Regions from separate parts of the Sphingobacterium sp. E70 genome, predicted to be linked through region 1. Evidence: riboswitches for the same ligand, from Rfam matches in the RefSeq annotation. Region 1 holds a riboswitch; each other region holds the start of a gene.
What was found. A riboswitch is a leader RNA that binds a small molecule or an ion and turns the genes downstream of it on or off. The one in region 1 is predicted to bind S-adenosylmethionine.
Positions count from the first base shown of each region.

Region 2: another riboswitch for S-adenosylmethionine. It lies ahead of KUH03_RS15825 (hypothetical protein); the one in region 1 lies ahead of KUH03_RS22850 (methylenetetrahydrofolate reductase).
Region 3: another riboswitch for S-adenosylmethionine. It lies ahead of KUH03_RS29675 (5-oxoprolinase); the one in region 1 lies ahead of KUH03_RS22850 (methylenetetrahydrofolate reductase).

Region 1 is NZ_CP079104.1:3,224,677-3,235,118, reverse strand. It holds partial or broken gene KUH03_RS48990 (SulP family inorganic anion transporter) at 1-935, shown strand, start outside; gene KUH03_RS22880 (carbonic anhydrase) at 1,022-1,669, shown strand; partial or broken gene KUH03_RS22875 (glutamine--tRNA ligase/YqeY domain fusion protein) at 1,841-3,508, shown strand; gene KUH03_RS22870 (hypothetical protein) at 3,563-4,510, opposite strand; gene KUH03_RS22865 (hypothetical protein) at 4,495-5,055, opposite strand; gene KUH03_RS22860 (hypothetical protein) at 5,046-5,705, opposite strand; gene KUH03_RS22855 (DUF2723 domain-containing protein) at 5,720-6,583, opposite strand; partial or broken gene KUH03_RS22850 (methylenetetrahydrofolate reductase) at 6,891-7,840, opposite strand; SAM riboswitch class I at 7,912-8,013, opposite strand; gene KUH03_RS22845 (hypothetical protein) at 8,115-8,609, opposite strand; gene KUH03_RS22840 (hypothetical protein) at 8,635-8,964, opposite strand; gene KUH03_RS22835 (ribosome maturation factor RimM) at 9,352-9,648, opposite strand; partial or broken gene KUH03_RS48985 (30S ribosomal protein S16) at 9,987-10,442, opposite strand, start outside.
Region 2 is NZ_CP079104.1:2,212,136-2,222,577, forward strand. It holds partial or broken gene fabF (beta-ketoacyl-ACP synthase II) at 1-628, opposite strand, end outside; gene KUH03_RS15780 (acyl carrier protein) at 652-891, opposite strand; gene KUH03_RS15785 (IPExxxVDY family protein) at 1,178-1,507, shown strand; gene KUH03_RS15790 (IPExxxVDY family protein) at 1,474-1,671, shown strand; partial or broken gene pyk (pyruvate kinase) at 1,799-3,228, shown strand; gene KUH03_RS15800 (hypothetical protein) at 3,286-3,600, opposite strand; gene KUH03_RS15805 (hypothetical protein) at 3,818-4,462, shown strand; gene KUH03_RS15810 (hypothetical protein) at 4,577-4,714, shown strand; gene KUH03_RS15815 (sensor histidine kinase KdpD) at 4,857-5,642, shown strand; partial or broken gene KUH03_RS15820 (response regulator transcription factor) at 5,696-6,382, shown strand; SAM riboswitch class I at 6,533-6,636, shown strand; gene KUH03_RS15825 (hypothetical protein) at 6,848-8,098, shown strand; partial or broken gene metE (5-methyltetrahydropteroyltriglutamate--homocysteine S-methyltransferase) at 8,074-9,020, shown strand; gene KUH03_RS15835 (tetratricopeptide repeat protein) at 9,235-9,669, opposite strand; gene KUH03_RS15840 (helix-turn-helix domain-containing protein) at 10,035-10,442, shown strand, end outside.
Region 3 is NZ_CP079104.1:4,213,375-4,223,816, reverse strand. It holds gene KUH03_RS29705 (serine hydrolase domain-containing protein) at 1-251, shown strand, start outside; gene KUH03_RS29700 (serine hydrolase) at 310-747, shown strand; gene KUH03_RS49335 (BlaI/MecI/CopY family transcriptional regulator) at 882-1,112, shown strand; gene KUH03_RS29695 (BlaI/MecI/CopY family transcriptional regulator) at 1,009-1,221, shown strand; gene KUH03_RS29690 (hypothetical protein) at 1,214-1,471, shown strand; gene KUH03_RS29685 (M56/M15 family metallopeptidase) at 1,468-2,517, shown strand; partial or broken gene KUH03_RS29680 (DUF3050 domain-containing protein) at 2,742-3,503, opposite strand; SAM-I-IV-variant riboswitch at 3,713-3,806, shown strand; gene KUH03_RS29675 (5-oxoprolinase) at 3,874-4,140, shown strand; gene KUH03_RS49330 (hypothetical protein) at 4,081-4,413, opposite strand; partial or broken gene KUH03_RS49325 (hypothetical protein) at 4,416-5,707, opposite strand; partial or broken gene KUH03_RS29660 (glycoside hydrolase N-terminal domain-containing protein) at 5,875-6,503, opposite strand; gene KUH03_RS29655 (sialate O-acetylesterase) at 6,655-7,896, opposite strand; gene KUH03_RS29650 (hypothetical protein) at 7,854-8,030, opposite strand; gene KUH03_RS29645 (hypothetical protein) at 8,062-8,637, opposite strand; gene KUH03_RS29640 (GH36 C-terminal domain-containing protein) at 8,735-8,998, opposite strand; partial or broken gene KUH03_RS29635 (alpha-galactosidase) at 9,119-10,442, opposite strand, start outside.

The DNA of each region.
Region 1 (10,442 bases):
GCTCCGTTGGTAGTCGTTATTGTCGGTGTCACTCTGGCTTATCTTTTAATGGTTCCTTTTTTCAATTACACGATAAACAATTTGTACTCGTGCCAATTGTAGGGTCATTTGCAGAGTTTACAGGTTTATTCACATTACCTGACTTCACCCAAATCGTCAATAAAGATGTTTGGATAGCCGCATTTACCATTGCCATTATTGCTAGCTTGGAAACCCTATTGAGTATTGAAGCAGTAGACAAGATTGATCCTTATAAACGCAATACACCGACCAACCGCGAATTAGTCGCTCAGGGGATCGGTAATATGACAAGTGGACTCTTGGGCGGGCTGCCATTAACCTCTGTTATTGTACGATCATCAGCCAATGTCAATGCTGGTGGAAAGACAAGACAGTCCGCAATCCTACACGGTATCTGGCTGCTCGTTGCCATGTTGGCTATTCCAACAATGTTAAATATGATTCCGCTAGCATGTCTTGCCGCAATACTATTACATACTGGGTATAAATTGGCTAAACCAAGCTTATTTACCTCAATGTATCGAAAAGGTCTGGATCAATTCATTCCATTTTTCGTAACTATTGTTGCTATCGTATTTACCGACCTATTAATGGGTGTTGGAATTGGAATCGTTGTGGCAACATTCTATATTCTAAGAGCAAATATGAAAAATGCTTTTAAATATAATATCGAAAAGGATAACGAAGAGGATAAGGCTGTCATCACATTAGCAGAGGAAGTTTCATTTTTGAACAAAGTTCCTATCCAGCAAAAGCTATATAGTTTACCAAAATCAGTCAGTAAGATCCGTATCGATGGGACATTCAGTAAATTTATCGACAAGGATGTTATCGAAGTCATTAAAGACTTTGAACAGAATGCAAAAAGTAAAGGCAAGGAGATCGAACTTTTACAGGTTGTTTATAAAAAATAAAGTTGTTTCAAGTAAACAATAAACTAAGAAATTTGTATTATTTTATCGAAAAAGAGCTCTAGAGCAAAGTGATATTAAAAAGGAATATGGAAAATAAAGATTTAAAAACAGGATTTGACAATATTATTAAGGGAAATCAAGAATGGATGGATTTTGTAAAAAATGATACCACAGGACGTTTCCAACAACTTGCAAAAGGTCAAAATCCTGAAATTCTTTGGATCGGCTGTGCAGACAGTCGTGTACCAGCCAACGAGTTGACCGGTACAAAGCCAGGTGAGGTTTTCGTACACCGTAATATCGCCAATATGGTTATCCACTCAGACATGAGTTTATTAAGTGTTCTAGATTATGCCGTCAATGTATTAAAAGTACAACAGGTCATCGTTGCTGGACACTATGGTTGCGGTGGGGTTGCGGCATCTTTAAGTCGCAATCAATATGGTATTATTGATAACTGGCTGGGTCACATCAAAGATGTATACCGTTTGCATAGCGAAGAGATTGATGGCATCGAAGATAACGAAAAGAAAGTAGACCGCTTAGTTGAACTCAATGTCAAAGAACAGGTTTTTAATCTTTGTTCTACTTCCATCATTCAAAATGCATGGAAAAATGGCCAGGCACTGGCTGTGCATGGTATGGTAATCAATATCGGAACAGGTCAATTGATTGATCAAAGCTGTACATTTACAAGCAATGAATCCCTCGGAAAGGTGTTCGCTTTCAAATAGTAACAAATCGGTAAAAAGGGACGGATCTTCGTCCCTTTTTTATTTCAAGTAATCGCTGTGCCAGCAGTCGCAACTATAGTAGGTGTTTGTCGGTTGATTACCTGTTCAAACTAAGCTGAATATCTATCATCTCCTAGCTAATATCTCGCTTCTAATAATTAACTTTGTATTATGAGTGAAGAAAAATCATTAAATTTTATCGAGGAAATTGTCGAAGAAGATCTTCGTACAGGAAAACATGGCGGACGTGTATTGACACGTTTTCCTCCTGAACCAAATGGTTACCTCCACATTGGTCACGCCAAATCCATCTGCTTAAATTTTGGATTAGCACAGCAGTATAACGGCAAGACTAATCTACGTTTTGATGACACTAACCCTGTGACTGAGGATACCGAGTATGTTGAAAGTATCAAGAAAGATATTCAATGGCTAGCATTCCAGTGGGCAGAAGAACTATATACTTCGGATTATTTTGAAACACTTTACAGCTACGCTGTTGAACTCATAAAAAGGGTTTAGCATACGTGGACGATAGTACAGCGGAAGAAATTGCAGCAGCAAAAGGTACGCCTACAGAACCAGGTGTTCCGACACCTTACCGCGCCCGATCTATAGACGAAAATCTGACCCTATTCGCAGATATGAGAGCTGGGAAATATAAGGATGGCGAGAAAGTGCTCCGTGCAAAAATAGATTTGGCTAGTCCAAATATGCACCTGCGTGATCCTTTGTTATACCGCATCAAGCATGCCCACCATCACCGGACAGGCAATCAATGGTGCATCTACCCAATGTATGATTTTGCACACGGACAATCGGATTCAATTGAGAAAATCACCCATTCGATCTGTACCCTTGAATTTATCCCACACCGTCCTCTTTATGACTGGTGTATCGATAAACTGGAAATTTTCCCATCCAAGCAATATGAATTTGCACGCTTAAACATGACATATACGGTCATGAGCAAGCGTAAATTATTGCAATTGGTCAATGATAAATTTGTTGAAAGCTGGGATGACCCTCGTATGCCAACGATCTCCGGCTTGAGGAGAAGAGGATATACACCGGCAAGTATTCGCAACTTCTGTGAAAAGATCGGAGTTCAAAAACGCGAAAATATGATCGACGTCAGTCTACTGGAGTTTTGCATCCGGGAGGATCTCAACAAAACTGCCTGGCGTAGAATGGCTGTCCTTGATCCGATCAAATTAGTGATCACAAACTATCCGGATGGTCAAGTGGAAGATTTAGTCGGCGAGAATAACCCTGAAGTTGAAGGGGTGAAGGTGCTCGGATCATACCTTTTTCCAAAGAACTTTGGATAGAACGTGAAGATTTTATGGAAGATGCTCCAAAAAAATTCTTCCGTCTCGGCCCAGGACTTTCCGTTCGTCTAAAACACGCTTATATCGTTATCTGCAACGATTTCGTCAAAGATGAAAATGGAAAGGTAACAGAAGTACATTGTACCTACGTGCCTAATTCCAAATCAGGTGAAGATACTTCCGGATTAAAAGTAAAAGGAACAATCCATTGGATTTCTGTTCCTCATGCTAAGGAAGCTGAAGTAAGATTATACGACAGGTTGTTCAATGATGAAAACCCTGCGGCAGCTGAAAACTTTAAAGATTCCATCAATCCTGAAAGTTTGCATGTGATTGAACGTGCCTATATCGAGCCCGATCTGGCTACTGCTACTCCTGGAAAAGGGTATCAATTCATCCGTTTAGGTATTTTACATTAGACACACATTCTACTCCAGAACACCTGGTCTTTAACCGTACAGTTACGTTGAAAGATTCTTGGGGAAAAGAAGTGAAGAAAAATGGATAAGTAAACGATTACATAAAAAAAGGTCGGAAACAATTCCGACCTTTTTTTTTTATTCTATACCATACCATTGCTGATACTGTTTCTAAGTCCCTCGACACGTGCCAACCGCTTAGTATCATTTGCCTCCAATAGGATATCTCGATAACGATCGACCGAGTCAAGTGCTAGCTGCATATCGTTCCATTCAAAACCTAAATTTTTCTTATCCAATACCAGCTGATGTAGATATTCCATATTTTGTGAAACATAGTCCAAATTTCGATCGACTACATTTCCAGCCAGGTATCCCTGTCCGGAACGATATAGGCTATCAATGATATCTACATAATTAATCGCATCCGACATCGCATATACACGATCAGGCAATTGGTCGTATGCTTTCTTGGCCACTTCTCCAGCTTGTTTAAGCTGTCCTTTTTCCAATAGCAACCGTGCTGTCTTTCCAAAAATATCCCGTGCATACATACTTGAGAAGCGAAAGGAATCGGTATCTAAATATTTTGCATTCTTGGTATTCCCCCAATTGTATTTATGCATGATATTATCATATAAGGCTTCCACATTGACCAAAGCTGCCATCTCGCCAGCAGGCGCCTGCTGTTCACTGGTCGCAGCAACGGGCATCAACCTTGAAGCGAAGCCCTCGTTGACAAGGTATTTGTCCAAGCCCAACTTAATATCACTAGGGAGCATATTCGAAAAATAGATCGGTCGATCCCAATGATTATTTTCAAGGAGGGACAACAAAGTCAGATCCGATCGGGATAAGTGGTCAGCGGGGATTTCCCATTCCATTGTTGAAACGACGGCATTCTGGAAATAAGCGGGCACAGCATTCTTTTTCAAAATCTCGGCTTTGTTAATGGCCAATTTGACCTTCTTAGTCGGAAAATAATTCTCCAGATTTCCCGAATTCAACTGTACTTTATAATCAGGGTCATCAGAAGTAACAAACTGCAATAACTGCTGGATATCCACGGCTTCATTCAACTGTCTATCCACAAAAGGGATATAATCACGAATACCCTTTTTGTTTTTTCCGCAGGAATCGCAATCGGAAGTCCTGCAGCTTTATAAGTTGCTTTCTTGGCCTGCTGCATATACCAATCTCCCGTTAAATAACTCAGCACAACAATCCGTACATCTGGACGAACTCCTTCTACTTCCTGCAGATACCATAATGGAAAAGTATCGTGATCACCATAGGTAAACAAGATTGCATTTGGTGCACAGGTTTCTAGGTAATTACGGGCCACATCCCGAGCCAAGGATTTCTCAGAACGATTATGATCATCCCAATTCTGATGCGCCAGAATAATTGGCCCACCCAACAGCGCAAAAGATAACCCCGTAGCCATGGCATAGCGATTACTGAGAAACCGTTTAAAAAAGCGCATGAGTGCAATTGTACCCAGTCCGATCCAGATCGCAAAAGCATAAAAAGATCCGGCATAAGCATAATCACGTTCACGGGGTTGCAGTGGTGTCTGATTGAGATATACAACAATCGCTATACCCGTAAAAACAAACAGCAAGGTCAATACCAAAGTATAGGGTTTATTGTTTTGTACATCCAGATCGCTCCAGCTATCCCTAATAACAAAGGCAAGAAAAAATACGTGTTTCGGCTTGGATCATGTTGCTGTGACTCCGAAAGATGATGTTGCCCACCAAGGCGCCAATTATCCAGCGTTTTCACTCCAGAGAGCCAATTCCCCTCCGTATAGGATCCATAGCCTTGCTTGTCATTCTGCCTGCCAACAAAATTCCATAAGAAGTAACGTGCATACATTTCCCCCAATTGAAAATTAAAGAAAAACTTAAAGTTATCGGAGAACTGTGGTCTTTCGCCCTCTTTTAACTTGAGATAACTTCTATAGTAGGCTTGATGATTTTCATCCTGGCTATAGATACGTGGAAAAAATGTTTCACGATCAAATGCATACTTATCAACCTGTGTAAATGCTGTATAATTGGATTCATCTTTCCGATAACTGGTTTTGCTTTGAACATCCACAGCCTTTGAATCATAGTATGGTCCTTTAACCAGAGGTTCCCGCGTATACTGTTCTCGCCCTAAGTAACCTAAAAACGAAAAGACATTATCTGGCGCATTGTTATTTAAGGATGGATTTGCCTTTCCACGGATCAGCACCATGGTATAGGAACTATAACCAAACAGAATAAAGCAAAACACCAATAAAGCTGTATTTAATGTATACTTGCGTTTTCTATGGGAATAAAAAGACCATATACAATTGTGACACCAAAAAGCAAGCATAGGAAAAGAATTCCTGTACCAAATCCCAGTCCAAAAGAATTCACAAACAATAGATCTATTTTGGAAGCAAAACCGATCAGCCACTGAATAACACCCCAAAGGATTGCTGCAAGAACTAATATTCCTAATAGAAATGCCTTTATAATGCCTTTAAAATTAATTTCTGAAGTCCTTTTAAAATACACCACCATGGCTATAGCCGGAATAGCCAAAAGATTTAATAGGTGGACTCCAATTGAAAGCCCCATGACAAAAGCGATAAAAATCAGCCAGCGATCACTTCCGTCCTGGTCCGCACGCGCCTCCCATTTAAAAATCGCCCAGAAAACCACCGCAGTACAAAGTGAGGACATCGCATACACTTCGGATTCTACGGCCGAATACCAGAAGGTATCACTGAAACTAAAGGCCATAGCCCCCACTGCACCCGCTCCAAAGATCTGTAAATAGTAAGAAAAAGCAGATTGCTGTGGCTTCTTTAAAATCTTCCGGGCAATCGCTGTAATTGTCCAAAACAAAAATGTCACCGTCAGACCACTACAGACTGCCGAACCAATATTCATCCAGTAAGCGACTTGCCCTGTATTACCGAAAGCCAGATTGGAAAAAACATTCTGAATAAGTAGAAATAGCGGGGCACCAGGTTGATGTGCCACCTCAAGTTTGTACGCGCAGGCGATAAATTCACCACAATCCCACCAGCTCACGGTCTTTTCAACAGTAGCAATGTAGACAACAGTAGCAATGAGGCCACAGGCCAAACCAAATAGCGAGTTTAATTTATTATACGTCATAAGGACAATTGGTCTATATCTTAGTTCCTTTTAGTACCTCAAATTAAATAGTTATCTCGATTTAAAAATGTTAATTAACACTATTTAACACTACTGTTTAACAAAAATATTTTTTGAAAGAGAGCACTTCTATAGTGAAAAGAGAAATGCTGGTTTTGAAAGCAGGGGTAATGGCAAACTTCATCTCAAAAGCTGCATATGGCCATGGAATAAAAGAGGATTCAATTCACAAGTACAAAGCAGTATACCGTCGATAGAAGTAATAAAAAAGCGAGGGGTTTTCCTCGCTCCTCTTGTATTTTTTAGGCTAACTTCTCGACAATCTTTTCGTTGGCCCAGGATTACTCATGGTATAAAAGTGCAATACTGGAGCACCAAATTTTATCAGCTCCTGACATTGTTGCACAAGCCATTCTTCACCTACTTGCCTTACATCAGCATTGGTTTTACATGCTGCGACAGCATCACTCAATTCCTCAGGAATATCCAGGTGGAAAATTCTTGGCAAAGTAACCAGTTGCTTTTTGGTCGTCAATGGTTTGAGTCCCGGAATGATAGGCACATGGATTCCATTGTCCCGGCATTTGGTCACAAATTCCTTATATTTCTCCACGTTAAAGAACATCTGAGTTACAATAAACTCAGCACCCATATCCACTTTTTGCTTCAGATATTTAAAATCAGTATTGAAATTAGGAGATTCAAAATGCTTCTCCGGATATCCTGCGACACCGATACAAAAATCGGTTTTTTCAGATGTGATAATATCTTCGTGAAGATACTTTCCTTTATTCATATCCGTTACCTGTTGCAATAGATCCGTTGCAAAAGCATGTCCGCCTTCACTTGGAATAAAATCAGCATCTCCTTTGCGTGCATCACCTCGTAATACCAATACGTTATCGATACCCAAGAAATTTAAGTCGATCAAGGCATTTTCAGTTTCCTCTTTGGTAAAGCCACCACATATCAGATGGGGCACTGCGTCCACTTTATACTTATTCATGATCGCAGCACAGATCGCCACCGTTCCTGGTCGCTTACGATAAGATACACGTTCCAACAGCCCGCTTGCATGTTCCTTATAGATATAATCTTCCCGATGATAGGTTACATCAATAAAGGGCGGTTTAAATTCCATCAGTTCATCCATTGTCTTAAAAATACTTTGGATGCCCTGTCCCTTTGCAGGAGGCAATAGCTCAAAAGAAAACAATGTTTTCCTTTAGCATTCTGGATATGGTCGATAATCTTCATTAAAAAACTGTTTTAAGTTTGGGTTGGCTTACATCGAAACGCACAAGTCGAGGATATGTCTATCTGCATGTAACTTATCTTTCCCACATGGAGCAGGGTAGAATTTAGCACCTTGAACAATACAGGTTGCTAAGGCTTCACTGGGTCTAGTCCTCGGCCTTTCTCTATAAGCGTTGCTAATATCGTCTTAAAAAATCAAACAACAAAAACATTTTTTCGAAAAGCTATAAATTATAGTAACAAAGCTGTCTTTTTCCAGATCTTCCCATACAAATTATTTCAAAGTTGAAAGAGAATTACGTAGATTCTTTAAATAGAATGTGATCAGCAGTAAGCCAGAGACACTATATTTCTCCTTCTCTCCATACTTAAACCCATCCATTAAATATTTATAGGCAACCAATGCATTCTCCTCATTGTAAAACAGCTCTTTCCATGAGACAGGAACATCTTCCCATTGTTTTAATACAATGCCATTTTGCGCATAAGTAATTGGAGATTCAACCCCATCTATCTTATAATCACTATGGACGCCAGAATTTGAGATGTGCTGAAAGTATGCTATAGAATAATCTAAAAAGTTTAATGCGCGGGCCTTTACCTCTTGATCATTTTCAGCACTTGTCGGAATATTACGCCAAAGATTGACTACACTATCAAATTTACTAGGCTGCTCGCGAAGTGGTGTTTTGTCTAATTCGAAATTGAGAAACAACCGTTCCGTATTTGGCAAATGGGCTGAATTGAATTGGGAGAAATCACCTTTCAATTGTATGAAATTCTTTTTACTTGAATTATATCCAAAGAGATGGTTCCCTTTTATCATCCACCAATTCAATTTTATTCCCTTCAAATCTATATCTGCCATAGAGCAAGATATCACCTATCGCAAGGACAAATTGTCCCTTATCCCGAAGGGAGAGAAAAGAACGATAATGAAGCGGATGATCGCAATATGCATCAGGTTCAATATTTAGCGGATCCTTAGCTTTGGCCTCTAGGTAGCCGTCATTGGTATAACCGCAAATAACTTGATAATTTCCGATCGGAAATTCTTTGTTCTTCCCAAAGAAAGCACAAGAGGATAAGAATATCGTTGAAATAATTAGCAGTAATAGTTTCAAGACAGATCGTTTATAGTGGTCAATATATTGATTATTCAGTACCAATTTAAACAAAATCCATCAGAGTAAGAGATCCCTGACTGTCCCAAAACAAAAATTTTGTCAGATGAAGCGAAATATGATTTAAAACCTCAACTTATTGAATCGAAAAAGGTCTAAATTCCTTTACGAACTTAGACCTTTTTCATTCAAATTTATGGGAATTAAGAACGATGCTCTAAAGTAAATCCCGATTTGCAATCAGGGATAATTTACGAGAGGTCCGTCCACTTTTATTCTTTATAAAGATCGACTAGTCCTTCAGGCAATTCTACTTCAATAATCTCCTCTTCACCATCTATGCCAACGATTAAATCATCGGATAGGGGAACATCAATTCTTTACCATTCATATCAACTGTCGCGACGAATTGCTGTGGAAATTCCTGTACATCCGTAATTTCCCCAGTTCACCATGGGTTTCATCGATCACCAAAAATCCGATTAAATCCGTATATCTAAAATCATCGGGATCCCGTTCTGGCATTTTATCATTGGGTAGATAAACCTTTTTGTGAACAAGCACCTGTGCCTTGTCGATATGATCAACATCTTCAAATGTCACGTAGGCGGTACTATTTTTCTGCAGTTTTATAGCATCGATAAAATAAGGTACAAGTTTTTGTTGACCTCCAAAAGACGACATCTATATCCAAACTCTCATAGTCTTCAAATTCGAAAAACAATTGCATCTCGCCTTTTAGACCTCGCGTTTTGCTGATATAGCCTATATAAAAACTTTGATCGATAGTCATTTTGTAATATTGCGTATTAGGATATTAGTATTGAGATGCTTTTCCTTTCGGCTTCCACTATATATACAGCATCTGTTTTATTTTCACTTTTTTGTATAGCGATAGGATAATATGCTCGGCCTTCTATTTTAAATTAGAGCAATCAGCATCACATTTTAACACATAAACTATTTTATTAAAAAAGCCGGCTCAAGATTGAGTCGGCTTTCTCGAATACTTTATGAAAGAATTAACCTTCAGTTTCTTCTGATGCAGGAGCTTCAGTCTCTTCTGCGGCAGGTTCTTCTGCTACAGGAGCATTTTTAGCAGCTACAGCAGCAGCTTTTTCTTCTTTTTCTTCGCTTCAGCAGCTAAAGCAGCTTTCTTAGCATCAGCTTTAGATTGAGCTAAACCATCTTTTTACCAGAGATTCTAGCTTCGTTAGCTTCAGTCCAAGCAGTGAATTTAGCTTCAGCAGCAGTTTCATCAAAAGCACCTTTTTCACACCACCTTGTAAGTGTTTTTGTAAAGAACACCTTTGTAAGAAAGGATAGCACGAGCTGTGTCAGTAGGTTGAGCACCTTTATTCATCCAATCCAAAGCTTTTTCAAAATCCAAAACAATAGTTGCAGGATTTGTGTTTGGGTTGTAAGAACCGATACGTTCGATGAATTTACCATCACGTGGAGCGCGAGAATCCGCTACG
Region 2 (10,442 bases), 1.0 Mb from region 1:
AAGCATGCATAGCGTTAAATCCACCAATTCCAGCTTCATTGACTGTAGCTTCTGATCCACCGGTAACAATCACATCTGCTTTGCCCATACGAATATAGTTGAAAGCATCAATCATTGCATTGGTAGCAGAGGCACAAGCCGATACTGCTGAAAAGTTAGGACCGCGAAGGCCATGACGCATTGAAATATGTCCTGGAGCTATATCAACGAGCATCTTTGGAATAAAGAAAGGATTGAAACGTGGCGTTCCATCTCCCTTTGCAAAGTTGGCAACTTCTTCTGTAAAAGTTGTCAGACCTCCAATTCCTGAGCCCCATATTACTCCGATACGATTTGTATCTAATTTTTCAAAATCTAAGCCAGCATCTTTAATTGCCTCATCAGTAGACGCAATTGCATACTGTACAAAAGGATCGACTTTACGAGCTTCCTTACGATCCATGAAATCATGTGGATCAAACCCCTTTACCTCACACGCAAACTGAGTTTTGAATTTTGACGCATCAAAATGCGTAATAGGAGCAGCTCCGCTTACACCATTTATTAACGCCTCCCAGTATTCTGAGACGGTATTACCAATTGGTGTAAGGGCGCCTAATCCTGTTACTACTACTCTTTTAAGCTCCATTTATTACGATTAGCCTAATTAAATTAGTTAGTTAACGTTTTTTCTAAATAAGCGATTGCTTGACCAACAGTACCAATAGTCTCTGCTTGATCATCAGGAATAGCAACGTTGAATTCTTTTTCAAACTCCATGATCAACTCAACAGTGTCAAGTGAATCAGCACCTAAATCATTAGTGAATGAAGCTTCTGGTGTTACTTCGTTTTCGTCTACACCTAATTTTTCAACGATAATTGCTTTTACTCTTGAAGCGATATCTGACATGATTTTATAGTTTAATTGTTTAATAAATCTGTGCAAAGAAAAATAAATTTCATCAAAATTCAAACCTAAATTGATATTTAGATGAAAGTCACCATGTTAGGCGACCGAACTTATTCGCGTCTTATACTAGCTAACCCACTCTATATTAACTTAGTTCAAGTATAACAAAAATTATTTTGTATTCCAAACACTCAGCTAATTAACTCAAATTTTACACAAAAAGTATATTCCCACCTTAAAATTATTAGTACCTTCGTTAGCATAAGGACATATATTTTAGGAAAAAGTGGTCAATAAGTTAGTAGCAAGGTTAGATATGGATATGGATGAAGAGTTAGATTTCACCCTACTCGCCATCACCTGTCCGCTTAAAGATTACCGCCTCTGCCATTTTATCAACAAAATGACAAACCTAGATTTTTCCAGAGGCAAGGAGAGCAAATACGACCATGACGGTCGCCCGAAAAATAAATCAGAAGAAGAGCTTGAATATCATATCATCTTTGACGTAAAGAAAAAATCAGCTATCACTTCACTGCTTTTCATTATCTCAGTCCGGATTCCGACACAGAATATTTTCTTATTAACAATAAAAGTATTGAGGGAACCTTTTTAATTCCCGAAAACCCCCATTTTGATTTCTTTGTCATCATCAAAAATTACATCTGCGAAGACGATGTTGAACATATAATCAAAAGGATCAGCAAATTACCGGAAGTGGTCATTGCAAAAGAAATATCACCAAAAATATTGAAATCTAAAGAAAATCTCATATTTTAGCAGACTGTAGGTTAGTGTAGCAAATACACCTAACTGTAAATCTAAATTAATTCGATTTAGTTTTGACAAAAGACAACAATACGGCTTGCCGTTTGTTGTCATAAATGAAGAACATTAAAAATACAAAATAACAGATGGAAAAAGTTCAAAAAGGACTAAAATTGTCGCAACATTAGGCCCTGCTTCGGCAGACAAACAAGTTTTGACCAACATGATTGCCAAAGGGGTTGATGTGTGTCGGTTGAATTTCTCTCATGGCAGCCAGGCAGATCACCTTAAGGTAATCGAAACTATAAATGCAATAAATAATGAAACCGGATTCAATGTTGCCATCTTAGCTGACTTACAAGGTCCCAAGATTCGGATCGGAAAAATGAAAGAAGGTGGTGCTGTTCTCGTAAATGGTTCAAAAGTTGAAATTACCACTCATGAACTCATTGGAGATGAAAACAGAATCTACATTACATACGAAAACTTTCCAAACGATGTTGAAGCCAACGAAATCATATTACTTGATGACGGAAAACTTCAACTTCGTGTTTTAGAGACCAACCATAAAGACACTGTTACTTGTGAAGTGGTACATGGTGGCGTCCTTACTTCACGTAAAGGCGTAAACTTACCAAACACCAAAGTATCTATCCCTTCATTGACTGAAGAAGATTTAGATAACTTAAACTTTGCATTGGATCACGGAGCTGACTGGATCGCGATGTCATTCGTTCGTTCGGCAGAAGATATTGCACAATGTAAAGAAATCATTGCTGCAAAAGGAAGCCATGCACGTGTGATCGCGAAAGTAGAAAACCTGAAGCAATCGAAAACATTGATGCAATCATCGAAGCTACCGACGCTGTCATGGTTGCTCGTGGTGACTTGGGTGTTGAACTTCCAATGGAAGAGGTACCAGGACTTCAGAAGATCATTGTCCAAAAATGTAGAGACCTTTCAAAACCTGTAATTATTGCTACGCAAATGCTAGAGAGCATGATTACAACACCTCGTCCTACTCGTGCTGAAGTAAACGATGTAGCCAATTCAGTATTGGATGGTGCAGATGCAGTGATGTTAAGTGGTGAGACTTCTGTGGGTGAATTCCTGAGATTGTAATCGAAACGATGAGTAAGATTATTATCCACGTGGAACAAACTTCTTATCCTTATTATAATGAGAAAGTTAGTGAAATCCACGATGGAACACTTATTCCAGACGCGATTTGCGCTTCTTCAGTTTATCTTGCTCAAAAACAAATGCTTCAGCAATCGCTGTGTTGACTTCCTCTGGAGCAACAGCATTTGAAATTACAAGTTATAGACCGAATGTAGATATCTTGGTATTCACAGGCACACAGAAACTATTGAAACAATTGAGTTTGCTTTGGGGTGTAAAAACATTTATCTACGACAAATTTGAGAGCACAGATGGCTCGATCCATGATGTCAATAGATTTATTGTAAAAACAACTATGTTAAACCGGGATCAATTATCATCAATACAGCATCAACTCCGTTAATTGAAAAAGGTAAAACAAATACAATCCGTGTTTCTCAGTTGTAAGAAATAGGATCATAAAGAAAGGCATTCTCATCGTGAGAATGCCTTTCTTTTTATTTCTTAGGTATAGGAGTCAATCTTTAATTTGAAATCTTTTACTTTCAAACTATCTTCCAACAGCCTAAACCGCAATGTATCCTGTTGTGATTTCCTTTTCTTGGGCGATTTTTCTGTTCCCGGCATAGGTGCCAGACCATCCAACTTTTTGAATTTCTGAACAGGCATATTATACTTAGCCGATGTGGTATCTAATCCAAGGACTGGCATCTTGGATTGTTTATCCTGCAGTAACGGACGATGCTCTTTTAGTTTGATCTGACCGAAAGCAATCCCGACTGTAAAAGATAATGCCAATGATAATACATAAGTTTTCATAACATAATCTATTTTAACTTCTAATTTACAACAACATAACCAAGATTTAAAGCAATTGCTGTTAAACATTGTTAAAACAACTCCAAAACAAGTTAGCATCTTTATATTTGTAACAATTCAAGTAAAGCAGCAGATGGGATGTGGGAATGGCTTAGAATCACAGGATGTAATGAGCTCCTGATGCTATTGAAAATATATATTTGCAAAACATAATTTCATGAAGAAAAATAGTATTGTATTAATCATTGGACTAATGTCTTTGGCACTAATCGGCGTATTGGCTATGCAATTCTATTTCCTGAGAGATTCCTACCGTCAAAAGTCACAGCTCTTTGACGAGTCGGTCAATGCTGCACTTACTGCTGTTGCCGGAAAACTCGAGCGACGTGAAGTTGTCGATTTCGCGAAAGTACAACAGGAGCGTAATATCGAAAAATCCAAACAGGAGCAGGCAAAGCAACAACAATTGACCGAGCAGCTCCAGCTTCAAACTCAAATTGAGAATCTAAGAGGCAAACTGGAGCAGATCTATCAAAAATATAAATTAGAAGAAGATAGATTAAAAGCAACCTATCCAAATATTATTAACATTGAAAACTGGTTTTACGAAACTTATGTTAAAAGAACACAATATCAGGATTTGGTTGAAATCAACATTGTCAAGACTCCCACAAATGGGCTATATTATCAAGAAGACGTTATCGTTTCAGCAACAAAAACAATTCCACGAATTGAAGCCAAAGATGACAGTACACGGTTTTTAATTGTCCATATTGATGATTTCAAGCGATTACTTGGAAAGAGTATCGTAGCTCTCCCCCAAGATCTAATCCAAAACTATCTAAACGAATTTTTGAGCTAGAAACCAAATTAAATAAACTGTCGAAAAAAATGCAGGCTATGGCTTCAATGTTTACGACTCTGTCGCCATGCTTGGTGGTAAAAGGCGGACTACATCGAAGATGTCGCTATCGGAATGGAGCTGGCGAAAAGACCGCTTAAGGATCGGTTGAATATTATTATTGTTCAGGAACTCCTAAAAGAAGAATTGATCCATCGTGACATCAAAGCACCTTTTAATATCAGATATGGAGCACCAGCAATATTTTGCTAAATAATATTCTCAATGAGGCCGAACTAAATAATCCCATAAATACCACAAAGTATTCTACAGCGTTATTTAAAGGTGATGTTGGTGCTGCCCCAGGAAGCTGACCATATACTTCCCGAACAAAAAAGCGATCATAGCAGACAATATGAGCTACTTGCTACTTCCTATGCTCACACTTTTGTTTCTATTGGTCGGATGTTTTGCCTATACACTCATCATTATCTTTAGACAAAAGAAGGTATCTGAGATGAAAACTGACTTCATCAATAATATGACCCATGAGTTTAAAACTCCTGTGGCCACGATCATGATCGCCAGTGAATCACTTAAGGATCCTGATATCAATGCGGACCACAAACGCGTGCAGAAATTGGCCAATATCATCTACGATGAGAATGTTCGCCTCGGGAATCATATCGAACGCGTATTAGACTTAGCAAAACTGGAGAAAGAAACACTGAAACTCGATCGCGAAGATGTGCATATCAATGACCTCGTAGCCGCTGTCACAGACAGTATGCAGCTTCGGATGCAGAATATCGGCGGAAAATTCAGTGTCGATCTCGCGGCAACAAAAGATATTGTTGTTGGGGATGAACTGCATTTCTCCAATGTATTTTACAACCTAATGGACAATGCGATTAAGTATAGTAAAGGAGATCTACATGTCAATATCAGTTCCAAAAATATTGGCGATAACATTGTTATCACCATCGCCGACAACGGAATTGGTATGAGCAGAGATCACCTCCAAAAGATATTCGATCAATTTTATCGTATCCCCACCGGAAATGTACACAACGTTAAAGGTTTTGGTCTGGGCTTAAGTTATGTTCAGGATATTTTGAGAAGACTCAATGGAAGAATCACCGTAAAAAGTGAGAAAGATAAGGGCACAACCTTTGAAGTAATTTTGCCCGTAAAAAAATAACACGTTCTTTTTTGTATATTCAGGGAACATTAGTGAAAATTAATAGATTCATTATGCAAAAGATATTATTAGCAGAGGATGATCCCAATTTGGGGATCTTTTAAAGGACTATCTCGAATTAAAGGGAAAATTTGACGTTACGCTCTGTATTGACGGGGATGAAGCCGTTTCTCAGTTCAAAAAAATGATTATGATTTATGCATTTTCGATGTCATGATGCCAAAAAAGACGGTTTTACCGTGGGCCGTGAGATCAGAAAAACAAATAGCACCGTACCGATTATCTTCGCCACTGCAAAAGGCATGATGGAGGACAAGACAGAAGCGTTTGAATTGGGTGGCGATGATTACATCACAAAACCTTTCCGTGTTGAGGAATTACTTCTTCGGATAAATGCTTTATTGAAACGGAGTGTCAGAGATAAAGAGGATGAAGTAGTTGCAGATAAGTTTGAAATTGGAGATTACTTCTTCGATTATACGAGTCAGCAGATTTCCTACAAGGGTCAAATGCAAAAACTATCGACAAAAGAGGCTGAATTGCTTCGCCTACTTTGTTTAAAAAAGAATGATGTATTGACCCGGGAAGAAGCTTTATTAAAAATATGGCATGACGACAATTACTTCACAGGTAGAAGTATGGACGTATTCCTGAGTAAACTTCGTAAATACCTAAGAGAAGACAGCAAGGTTGAAATCGTCAATGTCCACGGTAAAGGTTACAAACTCCTGGTGAGTTAAAGGCATAGAGGGTGAGATACCAATGCGTGATTTCACCCTCCTTTCCAATGAAAAGAAAGAAATAAAACATTTCTATCCTTAGTAGAATAAAAAAATAGGTGCACTTTTATAAAAAATTTGCATATCAAAAGAAATGTTCTAACTTAGCATCGCTTATAGAGAAAGGCAGAGGGAATAGACCCGATGAAGCCTTAGCAACCTGTCCCTTGACAAGGTGCTAAATTCTACCCTACTTGATATGGGAATGATAAGCCGAAGTCACCGAATTCTAGTGTGTCCTTCTCTCTCTAGCAAGAAATATAGTTGAAAAGAAATATTAAAAACATTATTATGTTATTGACTAACAATTTAGGTTACCCTCGTGTGGGCGCGTTCCGCGAATTGAAAAAGCCAATGAGGCCTATTGGGCTAAAAAATCTTCTGTTGAGGAATTATTGGACACAGCAAAAAAATTCGTGAAGGCAATTGGAAAACACAAAAGATGCTGGAATAGATTTGATCCCTTCCAACGACTTCTCTTTTTACGATCAAGTATTGGATTTAACCCTTACCGTTGGTGCAATTCCTGCTCGTTACCATTCTTTATTGAATAAAGTAGACAACAACTACAGCTTAGACTTATATTTTGCAATGGCACGCGGTTTCCAACAAGAAGGAATCGATGTTACTGCAATGGAAATGACCAAGTGGTTAGATACCAACTACCACTATATGGTTCCTGAATTCACAAAAGATCAAGAGTTCAAATTGACTTCTGAGAAATTCTTAAATGAATACAACGAGGCAAAATCATTGGGTATTGAGACAAAACCTGTTTTATTAGGCCCAATCACTTACCTTTTGATCGGTAAAGAAAAAGAAGCTGGTTTCGACCGTATCGACCTATTGGACAAATTAGTTCCTGTATATGAGCAAATCTTGTCTAAATTGGCAGAAGCTGGTGCACAATATGTTCAGATCGACGAGCCTTTCTTGGCTTTGGATTTAGATGCAAAAGTAAAAGCATTATACCAACCTACGTTCGAGAAATTGGCTGCTGCTGCCAAAAACATCAAATTGATCGCGACAACTTACTTCGAAGCTTTAAAAGACAACGAAGATATCGCGGTTAACTTACCGATCCATGCATTACACTTGGATTTAGTACGTGGAGAAAACCAATTGGATACCGTTTTGGCTAAAGTTCCAGCTTCATTGACATTATCTTTAGGTATTGTTGAAGGCCGTAACATCTGGAAAAACGATTACGAAAAATCATTGGTTAAAATCAAACAAGCAGTTGATGCATTAGGCAAAGACCGCGTTTGGATTGCTCCTTCTTCCTCTTTACTGCATGTTCCTTTTGACTTAGATAATGAGCATAATGAGCAATCATTGCCTGCTGCAGTTAAAAACTGGTTAGCATTCGCAAAACAAAAATTAGCAGAGGTAAAAGATCTAGCAGTCTTAGCAGAAGGCGAAGTTGATGCAGAAACAACAAAACGTTTCGAAGCAAACAAAGCTGCAGCAGAAAGCCGTCGTACTTCTCCGTTGATCCACAAACCAGAAGTTAAAACACGTACAAGCAACATTACTGATGATGATGCAAAACGTACGTCAGTTTTTGCTGACCGTAAAGCGGCACAACAAGCGAAATTCAACTTGCCAGCATTCCCTACGACAACAATCGGTTCTTTCCACAAACAAAAGATGTGCGTAAATGGAGAGCTGATCTGAAAAAGGGATCGATCACACAGGAAGAGTACGATAAAGCAATTGCTGAAGAAACTGAAAATACAATCCGTCTTCAAGAGCAACTGGATATCGATGTATTGGTTCACGGTGAGTTCGAACGTAATGACATGGTTGAATACTTCGGTGAGCAACTAGCTGGATATGCATTTACACAAAACGGTTGGGTACAATCCTATGGTTCACGTTGTGTGAAACCTCCAATTATTTATGGAGATGTATACCGTCCAGAAGATATGACTGTACGTTGGTCTTCATACGCTCAATCATTGACAAACCGTCCGGTTAAAGGAATGTTGACTGGTCCTGTAACAATCTTACAATGGTCTTTCGTACGTAACGATCAACCACGTTCAACCACAACTTACCAAATCGCATTGGCGATCTTAGACGAAGTACAAGCTTTGGAAAAAGCAGGTATCAAAATCATTCAGATCGATGAGCCAGCGATCCGTGAGGGATTACCATTGCGCAAAGCAGATCAAAAGATTACTTAAACTGGGCTGTACGTGCATTCCGTGTATCTTCATCCAATGTTGAAGATGATACACAGATCCACACACACATGTGTTACTCTGAGTTTAACAACGTGATCGAAGATATCGCAGCAATGGATGCAGACGTAATTACAATTGAGACTTCACGTTCACAAATGAAATTATTGAATGCTTTTGCAGGTGATTTCAAATACCCGAACGATATCGGTCCTGGTGTATACGATATCCACTCACCACGCGTACCAAGCAAAGATGAGATGGTAGACCTATTGCGCAAAGCAAAAGCAGTAGTTCCTTCGGAACAACTTTGGGTTAACCCTGACTGTGGATTGAAAACTCGTGCTTGGCCTGAAACTAAAGCCGCTTTAGAATCAATGGTTGAAGCTGCGAAAATCTTAAGAGCAGAATAATTCTTAAACTATATTGATAAAAGCCCAAGATGAAATTTCATCTTGGGCTTTTTTTGAATACTTTATCCGACATCAAGCGTCTTCGTCTGTTATTTACTCCGCTTTTTGCCCGTCTTATTCATTTCCAATTTTCCTTTAATCCGATCTTCAATAGACTTTATGATCGTGGACAGATCGCTGTTCAGATTATCCAATTTAGCCATTTTGAGGATTTTTAAAGCCTTTTGTATTTCTTTAATTTCTCAAGTAGCAACACCTTCTTGATCCAGATTACAGCCAGGGACATCCCCGGCAATGTCAACGCATATTTGATGGTTTTCTTTGCCGCTTCGTAATCCCCCATGTCTATCAGGGTCTGTATAAAATAAGGATACACCTCCAAAGCATGCACATTGTGGCTTAAAGCTTCCTGAAAATATTTCTTTGCCTGTTCATAATCAAACAGCTGCTCCGCATAAACCCGCCCCATTAGGCACAATGCCATGGTATTGGATTCATCGTATGACAAGGCATAGGATAAGGATTCTAGCGTATCCTCCAGATAATATGGATAATTATCCAAGGCCTGGAGAACATATTTATTCACTGAATTCATCGTTTTTTTAAACATTACATGAGTATTGAGCTTCTTGCGGCTACCTCTAGCCACACAGATGCCATTTCCTTTTATCGGTTAGATCATCTCAAATGATCGCGTGGCAATACAGACATCACAATCCGATGTCATATACAAATGCCAAAAGTGGTCCGGAAAAGAAGATTAAGAGAGTGCGGTATTCCGGAGAATATGCCCAAGACTCTTCTTTAAGGACGAAGCTGGGGTTTTTAGTATAGCAAACATATTCTTCCGTTTTTTTATTTTATATTAATACCTTATTGTGCTGCAAAGATTCAAAATATTTATCAAATTACAAAATATTTGATTATTAACAACTTACAAATACGCTATATCATTGGCATATTATTGTCATATCGTTTTTTTAAAATCATAAACCTTTTAGTCATTTTCGTTTCATGGAAAGTCAAACAGTAAATCAACTCATCAAACAATCTAGAAAGCTCAGAGGACTGACACAACAGGATCTCGCCAATCAAGCCGGCCTATCTCTAAGAACAGTACAACGAATCGAAAAGGGGACAGAAGAGATCAGTGGTTTCAGTTTAAGACAAATCAGTCAGATTTTAGAAATTCCTTTAGAACAATTAATTATGCCAAATGTAAATCAAATCAGTATCGACAAAAATCAAAGCGGAAGTATAAAGGCACTTTATCTAGCTTCCTTAACTTTTCTAGTCAACCCGCTATTAGGTCTGTTGGTCCCAGCGATTATGGGCTACACCAAGCAAAATAAAGATACCCAATATAGCAAGCATCTAAAAAAGATAATCATCATACATGCCACCGGTCTTTTATTTCTCGGC
Region 3 (10,442 bases), 990 kb from region 1:
ATTCCGCCTTTGGCGATGCAACAATACGTCAGGTACTGGACATGACAACAGGCCTGGAGTTCAGTGAGGACTATGCTGACCCCAAAGCAGAAATATGGGCCTTCTCCAGAGCAGGAGATCCCTTCCACTTCCAACGAAGTCCTGATGAACCGGCAAACTACTTTGATTACTTAAAGACGGTTAAGAAAAAGGTCAACATGGTGACGCATTCGGCTATAAAACAGTCAATACAGACGTTATGGGCTGGATAATTTCTCGGGTATTAAACAAGCCCTTGTCACAAGTCCTTTCCGAAAAATTTGGCAGCCCTTGGGAACCAATTTTGATGCCTACTATCTGATTGATGGTGCTGGAATATGCTTTGCGGGCGGAGGACTCACGACCAACCTCCGCGACATGGCCATGTTTGGTGAGATGGTGCGCAATAAGGGTTATTTTAACGGAAAACAGATCCTCGCGAAGGAAGTAATTGAATCCATCCGCTCTGGCGGAAGCCAGGCTGCTTTCGCAAAAGCCGGTTATACCAATCTAAAGCAGTGGAGTTATAAAAACATGTGGTGGGTAAGCCATAATGCCGATGGAGCCTTCTGTGCACGTGGCGTCCATGGACAGACCGTCTATATCGATCCCAAAGCAGAAATGGTTATCGTCCGATTTGCCTCTCATCCCCTGGCATCTAATTCAGCCAACGATGGATACTCCCTACCCGCTTATCAGGCGGTGGCCGACTACCTATTAAAAAAATGAAACCACTAATAATCAATACATTATAGTTAATCAACTTATTTTTCAGTTTTAAAACTGAAAAATAAGTTGATTAACTGAAAAATAAGTTATAGCTTTATAACTATGGAAGAATTAACAAAAAAGAAGAAGAAGTTATGCATGCTGTATGGAAATTAAAGCAGGCTTTTGTCAAAGATATTATTGAATATATGGATCCGACACAAACAACGCCTTATAATACCATATCATCCATTGTACGGATTTTAGAGAAAAAAAGGGTATGTGGGTTTCAATTCCTATGGAAAGACTTACCAATATTATCCGCTGATCTCCAAGATGCAATACCGAAAGTTTTTCTTTTCGCGTGTCATGAACAAGTATTTTGATGATTCTGTCGAAAATCTGGTATCATTCATTGTCAAGGAACAAAAAATCAGCGAAACAGACATCGAGAAAATCAAGGAAATTATCAATAAAAGTAAAGAAGATGAATAACCTATTTTCCTATAGCATAGAGGCCAATATCAGTTTACTTATTTTAGTCTCGCTCTTTGTCCTGGCTTTTCGGCAGCTTTCATTTTTTCGTTGGAACCGGCTTTTGCTTATTGCGTTGGTGAGCTTTTGTGCGCTGGTTCCTCTTCTTAAATTTAAGACCGATTATGTCAAATTAATCGATTCCAAAACAAATTCAAATCAGGAAATACAGTCGCAAGAGCAGTTGGGTTATTCCAATGTCCCTTTTTGATCGAACCCGAAGAACAGCTCAATCTATGGGACCGAATGGAGTTTAAAAAAATACTCGCCTATGCTTACTTATTGATCGCCATCTTCTTTCTGACACGATTAGTTTATCGCAGCTTAAAGCTCGTATGCTGTTTAAAGAAGATGGATTTTCAGGAGCATCAGGGAATTAAAGTAATCCCGCCGTTTAATCGCTTCAATAATTGTTCGATCTTTCATTATATCGTTATGGATAAAAGCGCACTTGAAAGTCCCGAAGGCAAGCTCATCTTTGCCCACGAGGCACAGCATATTTTAAAAGGACATGCCTGGGACAAATTATACATCGAGCTGATGTGCTGCATCTTCTGGATAAACCCCGCCATTTATTGGGTTCGGAAAGAACTGCATCGCCTACATGAATTTCAGGTCGATATAGCGGTGGCTGAATACTATGGAAAGACCAATTATGCGAGCTTCCTGCTGAATATGACACAACAAAATCAACAATTAGATTATATGCAAAGTAGAATTTTAAAAAACCAAAATGAACTGGTAGAACGCATCGACAGGTTGATGCGAAATCTATCACCACGCACGAAAGGTTATCAGTATCTGCTGTTTGTTCCTTGTATATTCGTGTTAATTGTCTCTTTTTCTTTTATTGATCCTCCGAAAGAAAAGATCTCCACTACTAGCGCTGTCAAAAATAGCGCAAAGACCATTGTTCTGGATCCGGGACATGGTGGCAAAGATAGTGGTGCCACCAACAGCAGGGGCCTCAAAGAGAAAGATCTCACTTTACAGGCTTGTAAGATGATTCAAAATGAACTTGAAAAAGAAGGTTTTCAGGTTGTATTGACCCATTCGAAAGACGAATTTATGATGCTTAAAGACCGTGCGGCCTTTACTGGTGACGCATTAATTTCAATTCATTTTGACATTGATCCTTCAAACGCCAAGCAGCCAATCGGCCTACGGTATCCAAAAGCTGTTGAACTACCCAAGATACAGGATCAAAGCCGAGAACTTGCGTTCCGTCTCACACAAAATTTAAAAATCAAGGATTAAGCACGCAGAAACCGGTTGAAAGCCATAATCATGCGATCTTACGGGGAGCAAAAATACCAGCGCTCATTGTTAGCTTAGGGAATATGAATACCTTTTCCAACACATTGGATCCACAATTTATCAGCGCTTTTACCCAAGCCCTAAAAAGGTCTCTGTCGGAATAGTTTTCCGTAAAATTATCAGATCAATTCTTTTTACAAAGAAGCCAAACAATAGAAGATTCCCTATAGGGAATCTTCTATTGCGTTCCAGAGTTCAATGCGCTTTTGAAGCGCCTCTTTACTGACTATTTTCATTTCTTCCCACTTCTCATCATCCTCTTTGGCCAGATCGCTGATCATCTGCATTGCCAAAGGGCCATGCTCATCACCGTCCAAATCAATATGACGTTGGAAATAGTAGATAAAATTATCTAAGCTCGATTCAGGAAGTTGGTTTTCAGCTCCTGCAAAATGGAGGTAAACATACCCGGGATAAGATCCTCACGACCAAATGTGAAAGCGGCAGCAATTTTATGTACCTCCCCTCTTCGATCAATTCGAAAGTAAAATTCAGAAAATCTTTGATCCTTTTATCCAAGGTTGTCAATGCAATGGCATCAAAAATACTTTTGGATTTCTTGGCGTTCACGATAAACTTGTTAACCAGGTGCAGGTCTGCCCCATTTCACTCATTGCGTCCAGATACATTTCAAAATGGCTCAAACGGCGACCATCAATATATTCGTCGGATTCTTCCGCTAATACAATTTCGTTAATCAGATAGCGTGTCGAAGGATGCTCACTTGCAAACCAAGGCAAAGTTGTACAGGTCAATTTAATCTGCAAAGCTTTTAATAAAGACATAAAATCCCATACAGCGTACACATGCCCTTCGGTAAAAGAACGTAGATTCTTGATCGTTTTGATTTTAGGATACAAGGAGTGTTGCAATAATACCTCGCGTTCGGCAGCAATGTATTCGTTAATTTCCGCAATTCTATTCATGCCGCAAAAGTATTGTCTTATCTCTGTTTTTTAAAGTATTTTCGACGAGATTACAGTAACATGATAAATTATCGGGCAAGCTATCCACTTCATAACCAAACCACAGCCAAAAACCCAAACTCACTTTTGCCGGCCTTAGTCTTCTTATCCACACCCAATTACCAAAAAAACAAAAATATTTTTAATATTAAAAATAATCTACTATATTTGTAGAGTATTCAGAATTGCATGATGCAATACCAACCGAGTGTAGACACCGCGGTGGTAAATTAATACGGGTTTCGACCAAAATAAACGTTATACAACGGTTATTTTCCCCAACAAGATCTGGATACAGTTTATGGTTTAATCCTTTAAATTTTTAAATTGTATGGCTACAACAACAAATCTTTACCAACACTTACTGGAAAAATTCAGCTACTATTCCACAGACGAACTAATACAGCTCAATAACGATACAATCTTGGGACAGGGTTGGGGCTCGGCCAAAGCGACCTTTCGGACAGCGCTGCTCAGTACTTTCTCCAAAAGAGGACTGGATCTATCCAACATCATTTCCAAGGAAGACGGTTTTACCTCAGTGAAGCATGTCCCTGTACGTTTGGAACACAATGTATTGATTCCATTGCAATCTTAAGACAGCAGTCATAGCACTTTCAGCGTAAAAGCACCGACTACCGTCTTGTCTTTTCTGTTTTTCATATTTACATGTAATTGTGAATAACACATGTTTATGCAATGAGATTTTTAAGACAAAAGGATCCCCGGCCTGCAAAAATTGCAGACTAGGGATCCTTTTATTTTTTTTTGTATGATAGGCGACCCAGTTATGATCTATACATACCTGAAGTTGTTGTGATTTGGGTGAATAAATCTGATAATTCAGTATTTTACCATCTTTCCATTCCATGTCTATGGTATGATTTCCTTTGATGCGCATTCCCCTGACCTGACCTTCTTTTTCCAGGCTTCAGGGATTGCTGGCAGGAGATACACACTGTCCTTATGCGACTGCACCAGCATCTCAGCGATACCAGCTGCTCCACCAAAATTACCATCAATCTGGAAAGGTGGCCCGGCAGTTAACAAATTTGCATAAACACCGCCCCCAGCGCCATAATTGATATGTGTATCGACACGTGGTGTCATCAGCTGCCGAAATAATTTATAGGCACGCTCGCCTTCATGCAATCTGGTCCAAAACAGTAGTTTATGGGCAATGGCCCAGCTCGGCCCATCATCTCCTCGTACATTCAGACTCTTTTTAGCGGCTAGCTGCCAGTCTGGATGTTCGTCATAACGGATCAGATAGCCTGGATACAAACCATACAAATGCGAGATATGCCGATGCTGCGGATCAACTTCTTCATAATCTTCGATCCATTCCATGATACGGCCATCTTTGGCTAGCTGCACTGCCGGTGCTAAGCGTTTCAATTGCGCTGAAACATTCGTTAAAAAAGGATCCGATTGTTTGCCTAATAATGCTGCCGCATGGATGACATTTTCAAATAATTCGCGTACGATCTGATTATCTATCGTTGGTCCCATCGTGACGTTTGCCTGGTGGCCATTAGGAAGCTTAAAGGAATTTTCGGGAGATACCGATGGCGAAGTCAACAACCAACCTTTACCGGGGTATTCAGTCAGGGCGCTGGCGTAAAACTGTGCCGCGCCATAGAGTATTGGGTATATCCGTCGCAGATAGTCCATATCTTCGCTATAAAGGTAATGTTCCCACAGATTATTGCACAGCCAGCCCGAGCCTGCATTGGCAATGCCCCAAGAAGCGGATTCCCCGGCTCGGTATAGCCCCACACGTTGGTGATCACATGAGCCACCCAGCCCGGTGCGTTATAGTACGCTTTCGCGGTCTTTGCTCCTGGCGCCATAAGGCCTTCCACAAGACTCACCAACGGTTCATTGAGTTCACCCAAATTGGCCGCTCCCAGGTGCCAATGGTTCATTTGCACATTGATATCCAGGTGATAATCCCCATTCCAGGGTGTCTGAATCTGATTTGCCCATAGCCCTTGTAAATTCGGTGGCAGCAGACCTAAACGCGTACTGCTAATACTAAGGTAGCGACCATACTGATAAAATAAGGCTGCCAGCCCCGGATCCTGATCCGGTTCTTTACCGAAAGCCAGCAAACGTTGGTCGGTCGGTAAATTATCTTTCGAGCGGCCAAGACTGAGCGACAAACGGTTGAACTTTGTTGAATAGTTTTGTAGATGTTCGGCATATAGCTTGGCATAGGATTTTTTAAAGCCTTTGTTAAAGTTTCGGTTGTTGTACGCTCAAAATCCTTGCCTTTAAAATCGGTATCTGTCGCCACATAAATCAGTACTTCGTCAGCCTGTTGAATGACAATAGATTGCCCTTGTACAAGCTGTTTTCCACCTTTAACTTGCGCCCGGACACGTGTTTTAAACTGCATACCTTTACCGTCCACACCATTATCCAATTGTCCCATCAAAATGAGCTCGCCATCTTTGGTCGTAGCAGTCGCCCTTTCGGGACGGTCGATCTTGATTGCTAGGTTTATCTGCCCTTTTTGCTACTCTGTAGACGAATAATACCCACATCGTCTGCAAAGCTTGTCCAATATTCCCGGTTATATTTTACGCCTTTGAGCTCATAGCTCGTTTTTACCAGAGCCTTTTCAATATCCAGCTCGCGGCGATAGTTTTGTACCGCAGCAAGAGCTGTTTTTCCATCAAATGCAAGCGTCAAATTGCCAAGAACTTGATAACAGCCCCATTGCTTACCACCCGATCCCGGGCCTTTGCAGATGAAATGTTGGTCAATCAATCCCTGAGCGAGGTCATTTTTCCCGTTTTTGATCAGGTTTCGAATGCTATCCAAGTACCTACTGGCTTCATAATTATTGGCATCCTGAGGGCTTCCCGACCATAGTGTAATATCGTTGAGTACAATATGTTCATTTATTAAGCCACCGTCGGGCATCATACCGATCTTTCCGTTACCTAGGGGCAAGGTCTCCTCCCATTGCTTTGCCGGCTGCTGATACCAGAGTTTGCTCCCCTGCTCCTGCCCAAATAACTTGCCCGAAAAAAAAGAAAACCATTAGCGTGTAAAGTAACTTACCTTTCCGAAGGTTTATTTTTGATGATCTATTCATGTCCCCTTAGTTTTTTGTCCAGTCATCTGTCCGAAAAGGAGATCCGGCGATCCCAGCATCATTATACAAAGTCAGGTCCGGGTTATCGGCCCAGCCGTAACGCACTGCCACCGGCGACAGCACTTCTTTGGCAGATACGATCAGCTTATTTCCCACCTGTTTGACCTCAGCGGGGTAAAAGACCTGATCTGCGCCAGCAATGGTAAAACTACCTTTCAGTTTATCCGCATCTTTCAACACCAGTTTTTTGCCCATGGGGTTAAAGCTGAGCTGCATCTCTGTTCCCTTTGTGATCCAATGTTCGAGAACAGGCCCCGAATAAGGGATCTTCTTTCCATAAAGCTGCGCTGTTGCAATCCAGCCTAGCCTTCTACCGACATCCTGTTTATTTTTTGGATGAATATCCACTACATCACCGATATCAGCAATAACAGCCATACCTGTGTAAGGCAGTTTGAGCGTTTGCCGCTGCGCCTCTCGTAATCTCGCCCAGGAAGAAGATTGCGGTGCCGACTTCTTCTCCTTATAATTTGCCAATTGCACAAAATAAAAAGGCATCTTTTCGTTGTTCCACTGTTGGCGCCAGCCCTGAATCAGCGCTGGCAACAGTTGCTCGTAAGGTGCATCTTTTGAATCAGCATTACTTTCTCCCTGATACCAAATAGCTCCTTTTATTTTAAGATCCACAAAAGGTTTAACCATAGCATTGTAGAGTACAGTCGGTCTATTGGGGCCCTCCATCGCGTTAGGCTTTGCGGGCAGCTTAGTCAGATCATAACCTACTTTGCATTTCCAGTCTCCAACGAGAGAAATCTGCTCCCCATTCGGTCCTTCCAGTCGTGGCTGTTCTGTACCGCCATATATTCCTCCGTCTCCAGCGCCATCAAATACCCGAACGGCAATATGCAACAGGCCACCATTGTTTGCCGCTGCAGGCACAGTATATTTCCGAATCTGGTTGTAACCGACAGTTTCGCCCACCTTTGTGCCATTGACATAGGTGATATCATTATCGTCTATCGCTCCCAAAATCAACTTGAGGGGTTTACCCTGCCAATGTGCCGGCAGCGCAACGTCTTTGCCAAAATAAACGACACCGTCCATACCCGGAAACAGGTTTTGGTCAAAAAAGCTGGGAATTGTAATCGTAGACCAGGTACTTTTATCCAATTGTGGCGCAAACCACTCGCCCTGCGTTGCTGTCTTCACCTGATCCTGCTGTTCGGCGACGCGATTCCATTCTGCCAAATCCTTCGCATAGACTTCCTGTGCATCTGGGCGTTGGATTTTTCGATGGCCGCCGTATAGATTGAAAACGGTGTAAGTGCCTCTCGGCTCATCCAGGCTTCAATAATTGTTCCGCCCCAGGAAGAATGGATCAAACCGATGGGGATTCCTGTTTTCTCGTAGATCTCACGTGCAAAAAAAGGCCGTCGCCGAAAACTCTGGAATACTTTGTGGCGTTACAGGATTCCATCCACCAGACTCAACCTTAACTGCTGTACTAGGTTGATTGGCCGTTGCTTTTGGAATCTGCAAAATGCGAATATTGGGGAAGTTGGCTGCTTTGATTTCCTGCCCGAAGTTATTGATCTTACCCCAACCCGCCAGGGGCATTTCCATATTTGATTGCCCCGAACAGAACCAGACTTCACCGATCAAAATATTATTTAGGATCAATTGATCCCCATCATTGATTGTAATTTGGTAGGGTCCACCGTATTTCGGTGTCTCCAAGAAGACTTGCCATCTCCCCTGTTGATCGACTTCTACCTGATAGTTTTTGTTATTCCAGCTGCTGTTTACGCTAAGTTCCTTGCCTACTGCGGTACTGGTTCCCCAGATCTTGACCTTTTCTTTCTGCTGCAGTACCATATTATCGCCAATAAAGGCAGGCAGCTGTACTTTGGCCTGTAGGGTAGAAAATCCACTGGCAACGCTGAGTAGCAGGGCCAGAAGAGTCCTCTTATACTGTTTAGGTTTTATCATGATTTTTGAGTTTATTGCTCAATTGGGTTTATAAATTTGGCGCATCCGAAGTCCAGACTGTTGGAATCGGAGCTTCGGATGTGCCACAGTTATTTTTTTAAAGTGCCGAGATCTTCAGCAAAACGCTGGTACGGTTGCTATTCAGATCAGGATTCACGCCGACTTTCATCAGGTAATCGCCCGAATAGGTTTGTCCCTGGCCTAAGCTCGACTTGGTTCCCGGATACAAGTTGATCTCCTCCACCCGGTATTGTTTTTGGGCATCTAGTCCTTTTAAACGCACTGGATCCGTTGAACCTATGCCATAACGGTTATTGACCAGATAGTTGAAGATGACAGCTTCTGTTTTTTTGCTATTCACATAACTCAGGGCGGCAAAGTCACCTTCACGCGGATCGGCCAAACGATACTGATCCCCATGCCAGATTGTTGCTTTAAGCGCCTCGTAATTCTTTACCGCCTGCTGGGAGAATAACAGATCCTGCTCATTCAGGTGACTCACCACAATATCAAAACCCAGTTTGCCCATCATGGCTACATCCGTACGGAATTTGAGGGACTGTTTTCCCCAGTCTGTCACATGGTTTGAGGTACTAATTGCCGGAAAAAAGTACGAATATTCGTACTGCATAAAAATACGTTCCAGGGGATCTGTATTATCCGAAGGCCAGAATTCGGTAAAGTACCGAAGCGCTGCATAGTCCACGCGGCCACCGCCACCCGAACATAACATCATCGGCACCTTTGGATACTTCGCACGAATACGTTCCAACACCTTATAAAGGCCTTCGACATACGAAATATAAAAGGCGCCCTGATCTTTCAGAAATGCGGAATGCGCATTGTATATCACCGCATTACAGTCCCATTTGATGTATGCCAATGCCGGATTTTTGGTAAACAGATCGTCCAAGATATGAAAAACAAAATCCTGCACCTTGGGATTTGTCAGATCCAGGATTAGCTGATTGCGGAAGTAATGTTCTTCCCGCTGCGGCTGTTTAACGACCCAATCCGGATGTTGCTCGTAGAGTTCGGATTTGGGGCTGACCATTTCGGGTTCTACCCAGATACCAAATTTAACACCTTGTTTAGTCGCTTCTTCCACAAGCGTCGCAATACCATTGGGCAATTTTGTGCGGTTAGGTTGCCAATCTCCCAAGCTCGAGTGATCACTATTACGCGGATATTTATTTCCAAACCAGCCATCATCCAATAAAAAAGGTCTACTCCTAGTTTCTTGGTATCCTGAAGCAGTCCTTTCAATTTTTGCTCATTAAAATCAAAGTAGGTCGCCTCCCAATTATTAAGTAAAGTCAGGCGTTCGCCATTTCCATCCAACAACTGATATTTACGAGCCCAGTTGTGCAAGTTCCGGGAAGCCTCTCCTTTTCCCTTCGTCGATAAGGTATAAATCAATTTGGGCGTTGTAAACTCTTGGTTGCTGGCCAGTTTCACATTGGAAGCATAATTATTTATTCCGGCGATAATACGTAAGTTATTGAGGTAGTCGACTTCAAAATCCACCTTAAAATTTCCGCTATACCCAAGGCTTGCCATCAGGACGGTTCCTTCATCTTCGGATGCCGCCTTGCCCAATGACACCATAAAGGAAGGCGGTTGGAATAAGTTTGCGCGTGTTCCGAGTTTACTGTCCAACACTTTGATGCCGTGCGTCAATGGGGTCTCCTCCACCTGCATTTCTTTTGCCCAGTCGCCATGATACTGCCGCAACCAATACGCTTTTGAGCGCAGGGTCAGGTTGGCCGAAGCAAACTTTTCGAGGGTAACAACTTTTTTTTCTT